DNA from 2 places in the Pseudoclavibacter sp. VKM Ac-2888 genome. Region 1 is predicted to be linked to the other one. Evidence: predicted binding sites of a transcription regulator. Region 1 holds the regulator's gene; the other holds the start of a gene.
The links. Region 1 encodes HspR, which represses chaperone genes until heat shock. Its sites were predicted from a motif close to AAGTTGAGTCNNNNNGACTCAACTT; they were not measured.
Positions count from the first base shown of each region.

Region 2: the regulator HspR is predicted to act here: its motif matches at 2,097-2,121, upstream of ITJ61_RS11425 (ATP-dependent Clp protease ATP-binding subunit).

Region 1 covers NZ_JADKSM010000001.1:2,549,435-2,553,641, reverse strand. Annotated here, with positions in the region: gene ITJ61_RS12035 (nucleotide exchange factor GrpE) at 1-489, shown strand, start outside; gene ITJ61_RS12030 (DnaJ C-terminal domain-containing protein) at 605-1,615, shown strand; gene ITJ61_RS12025 (heat shock protein transcriptional repressor HspR) at 1,625-2,173, shown strand; gene ITJ61_RS12020 (SDR family NAD(P)-dependent oxidoreductase) at 2,348-3,118, opposite strand; gene ITJ61_RS12015 (helix-turn-helix transcriptional regulator) at 3,522-4,207, opposite strand, start outside.
Region 2 covers NZ_JADKSM010000001.1:2,420,896-2,425,102, forward strand. Annotated here, with positions in the region: gene ITJ61_RS11425 (ATP-dependent Clp protease ATP-binding subunit) at 1-2,054, opposite strand, end outside; gene ITJ61_RS11430 (methylated-DNA--[protein]-cysteine S-methyltransferase) at 2,243-2,794, shown strand; gene ITJ61_RS11435 (substrate-binding domain-containing protein) at 2,798-3,886, opposite strand; gene ITJ61_RS11440 (fibronectin type III domain-containing protein) at 4,127-4,207, shown strand, end outside.

The DNA.
Region 1 (4,207 bases):
GATCTCGAGAAGCTCCTCAGCGGCGAAGGTGCAGAAGACGCGCCAACGGAAGGCGCCCCCGGCGAGAGCGATCTCGCAGTGGAGCGCCTCCACGACCTGCAGCGCGTCCAGGCGGAGTACGCCAACTACCGCCGCCGCACCGACCGCGAGAAGACCGAGGCCTACGACGCCACCAAGGCGGAAGTGCTCCGGTCCCTCCTCCCCGTCCTCGACGACCTCGACCGTGCCCAGAAGCACGGCGACCTCATCGAAGACACCCCGGTCGCCGTCATCGCGAACAAGCTGCGCACCGCAGTCGAGCGCCTCGGCCTCACCGCCTACGGTGAAGCCGGAGAGGCCTTCGACCCCCAGCGGTACGAGGCCATCGCACAGCTGCCGAACCCCGAGGTCACGAGCGACACGATCGCTGACGTCGTCGAACGCGGCTACACCATCGGCGAGCGCGTCGTCCGCGTCGCGAAGGCAGCCGTCTTCGTACCCGCTTCATAAGCACCGCGATCGGCGCATCCGCCCGATCGAACACGGGAGGGGGCACCGCAGCTGCGGGCCCCCTCCTGTCTTCATCCGGAAGACACGTGCTCATCCCTAGGAACAGAAGGACCATATGGCCAGTCAGGATTGGTTTGACAAGGACTTCTACGCGGTGCTCGGCGTATCGAAGGACGTAGACGAAAAAGACCTCAAGAAGCAGTACCGGAAGCTCGCGCGTCAGTATCACCCTGACTCGCACCCGGGCGACACTGCCGCAGAGGCGAAGTTCAAGGAGATCTCCGAGGCCTACTCGGTCATCTCCGACCCAGAGCACCGCGCCGAGTACGACCAGATGCGCGCCATGGGCTCGGGCGCCCGCTTCCAGCAGGGGCCAGGCGGCCCAGGGGGCGCGGGCTTCGAGGACGTCTTCGGAGGCATGTTCAACGGTGGCGGCGGACGCCGCGGCGCGTCGAACGCCGACTTCGAGGACCTCCTCGGTTCCATGTTCGGCGGTGGTGGCGGCGGCTTCGGGGCAGGCAGCTTCGGCGGAGGTGCCGGCGGGCCTGCCGGGTTCCAGACCGGACCGCAGAAGGGGCGCGACCAGAGCGCATCCACGACGCTCAGCTTCATGACCGCCATCCACGGCGACACGGTCGAGCTGCAGGGGCAGGATGGGCGGGTCGTGAAGGTCCGCGTTCCCGCCGGCGTCGAGGACGGGCAGAAGATCCGCCTCCGCGGCAAGGGCGGGCAGAGCCCGAACGGCGGCGAAGCCGGAGACCTCATCCTCACCGTCGCCGTGCGACCCGACCCCGTCTTCACGCGCTCGGGCCTCAACCTGGAGGTGACCGTGCCGGTCTCCTTCGCTGAGGCAGTCCTCGGCGCCACCATCGAGGTGCCGACCGTCGACGGCAAGACCGTGCGCGTCAAGGTCGCGCCGGGCACGCCGAACGGGAAGACGCTCCGCGTGAAGGGCAGGGGCATCGAGTCGAAGAAGGGCAAGGGCGACCTGCTCGTGCACCTCGAGGTGGCCGTGCCGAATCACCTGTCGAGCGCGCAGGAGAAGGCGCTCGCCGACTTCGTCGCCGCATCCGGAGACGAGAGCCCCCGCGAGGACCTGCTGCGTCTCGCGCGCCAAGGCAGGTAGGGGACGCCCATGGCATTCCCCTCCGACCTCGACGAGGACGCCCCGATCTTCGCGATCGCCATGGCGGCGGAGCTCGCGAACATGCACCCGCAGACGCTTCGCCAGTACGACCGGATGGGCCTCGTCACGCCTCGGCGCACGGCCGGGCGCGTGCGGCGGTATTCGCTTCGCGACGTCGCGCAGCTGCGGGAGATCGCGGTGCTGTCGAACGAGGGCGTGAGCCTCGAGGGCATCGCCCGCGTGCTCGAGCTGCAGCGCGAGGTGCTGGGACTGCGCCGCCGCGTCCGGGCGCTCGAGGCGGAACTCGCCGACGAGCGCCTCACGAGGCTCGGTGGTCGCATCTTCGCGGCCGGGGAACGCGGCGATGTCGTGCCCCTCGCCCACGGTCGCCGCACGGCCCGCCGAACCGAGGTCGTCGTGTGGCGGCCGGCGCGCATCCACGATGCCGAGGCCGAAGCCGACGCCGACGCCGACGAGCGGCGCCCGAAGCGAACCCGCGCGAAAGCCTCGGCACCGCGTACGCGCGCTTCCCGCGCCAAGCGGCCGCCGGACGCGTAAGCCCGCGCCGCATCCCGCCTCCCGCGCCCCGCGCCGCGCCTTCCGCCGAACCACCCGCGTCTCGAGCGCCGAAGAGGTCAGTTTCGCCCCATCCTGAGGCCCAGGATGGGGCGAAACTGACCTCTTCGCGTCGGGGTGGGTGCGGGTGCGGCGCGCGGGGTGCGGCGCGCGGGGTTAGCGGGCTCCGTTGCCGCCGTCGACGCGCCACTGCGCGCCGGTCACGAACGACGCCTCGTCGGAGCCGAGGAACACGACGACCCGAGCGATATCCAGCGGCTCGGCGTAGCGGCCCATCGGGATTGCGGCCTGGAACCCGGCCTTCGCCGCCTCCGTGTCGCCGCCGCCGAAGCCCTCCTCCAGTCGCCGCACCATCTGCGTGTTCACGCCGGACGGGTGGATGCTGTTGACCCGCACCCCGCTCGGGGCGACCTCGAGCGCGGCGGACTTCGTGAAGCCGACCACGGCGTGCTTCGACGCGACGTAGGCGGAGACGCCGGGCGCCCCGTCGAGGCCCGCCTCCGAGGACGTATTGATGATGCTGCCGCTGCCGCGCTCGGTCATGACCTTGAGGACATGCTTCATGCCGAGGAAGACGCCGCGCACGTTGACGGCGAAGACCTTCTCGTAGTTGTCGACGCTCGCTTCCGTGAGCGGGCCGACGGCGCCTTCGATGCCCGCGTTGTTGAAGAACACGTCGATCGTCCCGAACGCCTCGACGGTCTGGGCGACGTAGCGCTCGACGTCGGCCTCGTCGGTGACATCCGCGGCGATCGCGATGACCTCGCCGTGCGCCGAGAGGCGTTCGCGCGCGGCCTCGAGGGGCTCCGGGAAGAGGTCGACCAGGGCCACGCGTGCGCCCAGCTTGAGGAATTCCTCAGCTGTCGCCGCGCCGATGCCGCCCGCGCCGCCGGTGATGACCACTGAGCGTCCGGTGAAATCTGTCATGTCGCAACTCCTTTGTCGTCTGGTTGTCCGCGTGACGTCGCTCGCCCGCGGCAGTCGTCGGCCGCCGGAGCTGTATCCCCGACGGCGCCGCCAGGCTAGGTGCCACGCATGCGCATCCACTGTGTACCGACACAGCGAATGCGCCGAAAGCATGCGCCCCGCCCCGCCCCGCCCCGAGCAGGGTCACGGCCACCGCAGAGTTGTGGCGTGACGTCGTGGCGACGTCGCGCAGCAGCAACAAGCCACAACTCCACGGCCTGGGCGCGCGCGTTCGGGTGCAGGGCGCCGGGCGCGGGTGTTCGGACGCCGGACGACGGGCGCGGGTGTTCGGACGCCGGACGCCGGACGCCGGATGTCGGACGTCGGACGCCAGTCGTCGGGTGCCGGACGCCGGGCGCCTGAGTCAGGCGTCGGCGGTGAGGCGCTGCGTGCCGATGACCGAGAGCAGCTGCAGTCGGTCGTAGCTCTCTGTGCCAGGCGTGGCCGTCAGCACGAGCAGCGTCTGGTGCTGCGCGGGGTCGATGAGGAACTGGCAGTGCACCTCCATGGCCCCGAGCTCGGGATGCTGCACTCGCTTCTCGAGCTCGTGCGTCGCGTTGATCTCGTGGTCGGCCCAGATTGCGGCGAACTCCGGGCTCTCGGCGAGGAGCGCATCCACGACCCGCTGCGCTCGAGAGCCTGGACCCTGCTGGGCGACGAAGCCGCGAGCATCCGCGGCGAATGCTCGAGACAGCTTCTCGTGGTCGGCCGACGGGTAGACGTCGCGGGCGCCGGGCGCCGTGAACCAGCGGTAGACGACGCTGCGGGCGTTGCCGACGAAGCGGGTCTCGTCGCCGAAGAGGGCGCGCGCGGCCGGTGTCTGCACAAGCGTCTCGCCCATGGCCGTCATGACCTGCGCCGGGGTGTCGGCCAGGCGGTCGAGGATGCGCATGAGGCCGGGGGCCACGTGCTCGCCGCCGATGGCGCGGCGAGGTGCCTGGTGGCCGGCGAGGTGGAAGAGGTGGTCGCGTTCCGCGGCCGTCAGCCGCAGGCCACGCGCCATGGCGGCGAGCATCTGCTCCGAAGGCTGGGGGCCGCGGCTCTGCTCGA
Region 2 (4,207 bases), 130 kb from region 1:
GCGAGGCGGTCGTCGATCTCGCGCTGCATGAGCCGACGCAGCGGCCTGGCCCCGTAGATGGGGTCGTAGCCTCGCTCAGCGAGCCAGGCCCTGGCGTCGTCGTCGACCTTGATCGTGAGGCGACGCTCGCCGAGCCTGCGCTGCAGCCGCTCGATGTACAGCGCCACGATCTGCGCCAGCTCATCCTGCGAGAGGGCGCTGAACACGACGATGTCGTCGAGTCGGTTCACGAACTCCGGCTTGAACGAGTGCCGGACGGCCGCCATGACGCTCTCCTCCCGATCCTCGGGGGTGAGGAGCGGGTCGATGAGGTACTGCGAGCCGAGGTTCGAGGTGAGGATCAGGATGACGTTGCGGAAGTCGACCGTGCGTCCCTGGCCGTCGGTGAGGCGCCCGTCGTCGAGCACCTGCAGGAGGATGTCGAAGACCTCGGGATGCGCCTTCTCGACCTCGTCGAACAGCACGACCGAGTACGGCCTGCGTCTGACGGCCTCGGTGAGCTGCCCGCCCTGCTCGTAGCCGACGTACCCGGGAGGGGCGCCGACGAGCCGGGCGACGGAGTGCTTCTCCCCGTACTCGGACATGTCGATGCGGATCATGGCCTTCTCGTCGTCGAAGAGCAGCTCGGCGAGCGCTCGCGCGAGCTCCGTCTTCCCGACTCCGGTGGGACCCAGGAAGAGGAAGGAGCCCGTGGGGCGGTCGGGGTCCGCGATGCCCGCGCGCGTGCGGCGGATCGCATCCGCGACCGTCGCCACGGCCTTCTCCTGCCCGACGAGTCGCTTGCCGAGTTCGGCCTCGAGGTGGAGGAGCTTCTCCATCTCGCCTTGCAGCAGCCTGCCCACGGGGATGCCGGTCCACGCGGCCACAACCCCCGCGATGTCCTCGGCGGTGACGTGGTCGTTGACGAGCTTGGGCCCGCCGCCTTCCGTGGCCTCAGCCTCGTGCAGCTGCTTCTGGATGCCGGGGAGCTCCCCGTAGAGCAGCCGGGAGGCGAGCTCGAGGTTGCCCTCGCGCTGCGCACGGTCGGCGCGCACGCGGATGTTGTCGAGCTCCTCGCGGAGCTCGCCGATGCGGTTGAGGGATGCCCGCTCGATGCTCCAGCGCTCCTTCAGCTCGCCGAGGCGCGCGTTCTTCGTGTCGAGGTCGGCACGGAGCGTGGCGAGGCGCTGCCGCGAGGCGTCGTCGTGCTCCTTCTTGAGCGCGAGCTCCTCGAGGCGGAGACGGTCGACCTGCCGCTGGAGGGTGTCGACCTCGACCGGCGAGGAGTCGATCTCCATCCGCAGGCGCGAGGCCGCCTCGTCGATGAGGTCGATCGCCTTGTCTGGCAGCTTCCGGCCCGTGATGTAGCGGTTCGAGAGCGCGGCTGCGGCGACGAGCGCCTGGTCGGCGATCGACACCTTGTGGTGCGCTTCGTACCGCTCCTTCAGACCGCGGAGGATCGCGATCGAGTCCTCGACGCTTGGCTCACCGACGAACACCTGCTGGAAGCGTCGCTCGAGCGCCGCATCCGATTCGATGAACTGGCGGTACTCGTCGAGTGTCGTCGCGCCGATGAGGCGCAGCTCGCCACGAGCGAGCATGGGCTTCAGCATGTTCGCTGCCGAGATGCTCGACTCTCCGCCCCCAGCACCCATGAGGGTGTGGAGCTCGTCGATGAACGTGATGATGCGCCCGTCGGATTCGGTGATCTCCTTGAGGACGGCCTTGAGCCGCTCCTCGAAGTCGCCGCGGTACTTGGCGCCCGCGATGAGCGCCGACATGTCGAGGCTGACGAGCTCCTTGTCCTTGAGGGATTCGGCGACGTCGCCGGCGACGATGCGCTGGGCGAGGCCCTCGACGACCGAGGTCTTCCCGACGCCGGGTTCGCCGATGAGCACTGGGTTGTTCTTGGTGCGCCGGGTCAGCACCTGGCTGACGCGTCGGATCTCGGAGTCGCGGCCGATGACCGGGTCGAGCTTGCCCGAGCGGGCGATGTCGGTGAGGTTGATTCCGTACTGTTCGAGTGCGCTCTTGGCCTCTTCGTCTGGTGCCTGAGCGCCTTGCATGTTTGCCATGGGGCTCCTTCGTCAAAGTTGCTTCCGACCCAGATGGATCAAAAGTTGAGTCGGAATGGCTCAAGTTTAGATTCCGAGACGGAATAACACCACCCAAAGCTGGGTGGCTCAGCCAACTCCCAGCGCAACCTCGACGCCTCCGCACCGCCTCTGACCAGGACTTCTCCTAACGTGGCAGAGTTCCTGTTATGCCAGAAGCACCCGAAGAGTCGCCGCTCGACGTCAACGCACTCCGCGTCGGCAGCGTCGAGCTGCTCGGCGAGCGATTCTCGATCGTCAAGGCCGGGCCGTCGGAGGCCGTGCGCGCCTCAGGATTCGGGAGCCCGAACTCGCTCGCCTACGCGGTCTTCGGCCGCCGATCCGAGCTCCTCGAGGTGCAGGAGCTCGATGACGCCGACGCCGCACTCGCCGCCGTCCGAGCCTTCGATGACGGCGACCCGTCTCTCCTCGACGCCATCGACGTCCACCAGGACGGCACCGAGCTGCGCCGCGCCATGTGGAGGGCGGCCAGGCTCGTCGAACCCGGCACCCTCGCGAGCTACGGCGACGTCGCGACCATCGCCGGGCATCCACGCGCCGCCCGCGCCGCCGCGAGCGCGTGCGGCGCCTGCCTCGTGGGCCTCTTCGTGCCCGTGCACCGCATCGTCCAAGCCAGCGGCAAGCTCGCGGGGCACGCTGACGACATCGCCGTCCGGCAGGCGCTCATCGACCACGAACGCGCGACGGGGATGCGCGGCTGACGGTCAGGAGCGCGCCGCGGTGGAGCTCCGAGCGTGCAGCACGGGGAGGACACGCGTGCGCTGCACCGGTCGACGGGGACCCTCCTCGAGGCGCGACACCATCGTCTCGACGGCCAGCCGCCCGATGTGCTGCTTGGGAGGACGCAGCGCCGTGATGGGCGGCTCGGCGTTCTGCGCCACCTCGTCGTCGTAGGCGACGACGGCAAGGTCGTCGGGGATCGACCAGCCGTGATCGCGGGCGTACTGCTGCACGAGCACCGCTTGAGGGTCGGAGTGGATGAGCAGGGCCGTCGCAGATGCCCGGCGGCAATCATCGAGCACTCGAGCGATGAACGCCTCCCGCGACAGCCCGTCCATCTCGTCGAGGTTCGCGTCGACGTCGACCACCGATTCGAGGCCGAGCTCCGTGACGGCACCGCTCCACCCCTGCCGGAGCTGCGCGGAGGTCGGGGAGCCGGTCGAGGTGAGGATGCCGACCCGGCGGTGCCCGAGCACTGCGAGGTGGTCGGCGGCGAGGGAGCCGCCGAAGACGTGGTCCGTGGTGACCCATTCGAGGCTCGTGAGCGCGGCGACGGAGGAGGCGTGGCGCTCAGCGAGCACGACGGGCACCGGGAGGGACTCCAGCCAGTGCAGCAGCGCCCGTCCGTCTGCACCGCCCGTCTCCGGTGCGGCGATGATGCCGTGGAGGCCGCCCGATTCGACGAGGGAGGAGATCTGCCTGCGCTGATCATCGACGGAGTAGCTGGCACCCCTGAGCACGAGCTGCACGCCGAGGTCCGTGGCCGCGGCCCGTGCGCCGACGATCACCTGGGGCCAGTAGTAGCTCAGCGACGGGGTGACCATGCCGACCCTGAAGCGAATCGCGGTCGCCTGTGCGGCGACCGATGGCACCGAGGTGTCGAGGCGGCTCCGCAGGGTCGCGCCGCCGTGGACTCTGGTCAGGAGACCGCGATCGGAGAGGTGCGTGATGTCGCGGCGGATCGTGAGCTCGGACACCTCGAGCTGCCGCGCGAGCGCGGCGACGCGGACGGATCCTGCCCGCCGCAGCTCGTTGAGGATCCGCTCTCGACGCAGGAGACCGAACGGCGGCATGTCGTCCACGGATCCGAGCGTACAGACATGTTCGCATCGCGTCGAGCATGAACGGTTCTGTTCGCTTTGCTGGCCTTTTCGCCGACCCCACTTCAAGATCAGCTCGGAAGCACACAGTCGTGCCCGCCGCGCACTCAACGAACGAGCCCGCGCGGACAGCGCACAGAACGGAGAGCGCACATGCCTCAGGACCATCGGCTCGGTCGAGTCACGAGCACGAGCAGGGTCCGCAGGCGGCGGATGAGTCTGGCATTCATCGCGGCCACGGCGGTGGCGATGATCGCGCCGGTTCTCGTCGCCCCCACGTCCGCGCAGGCCGCG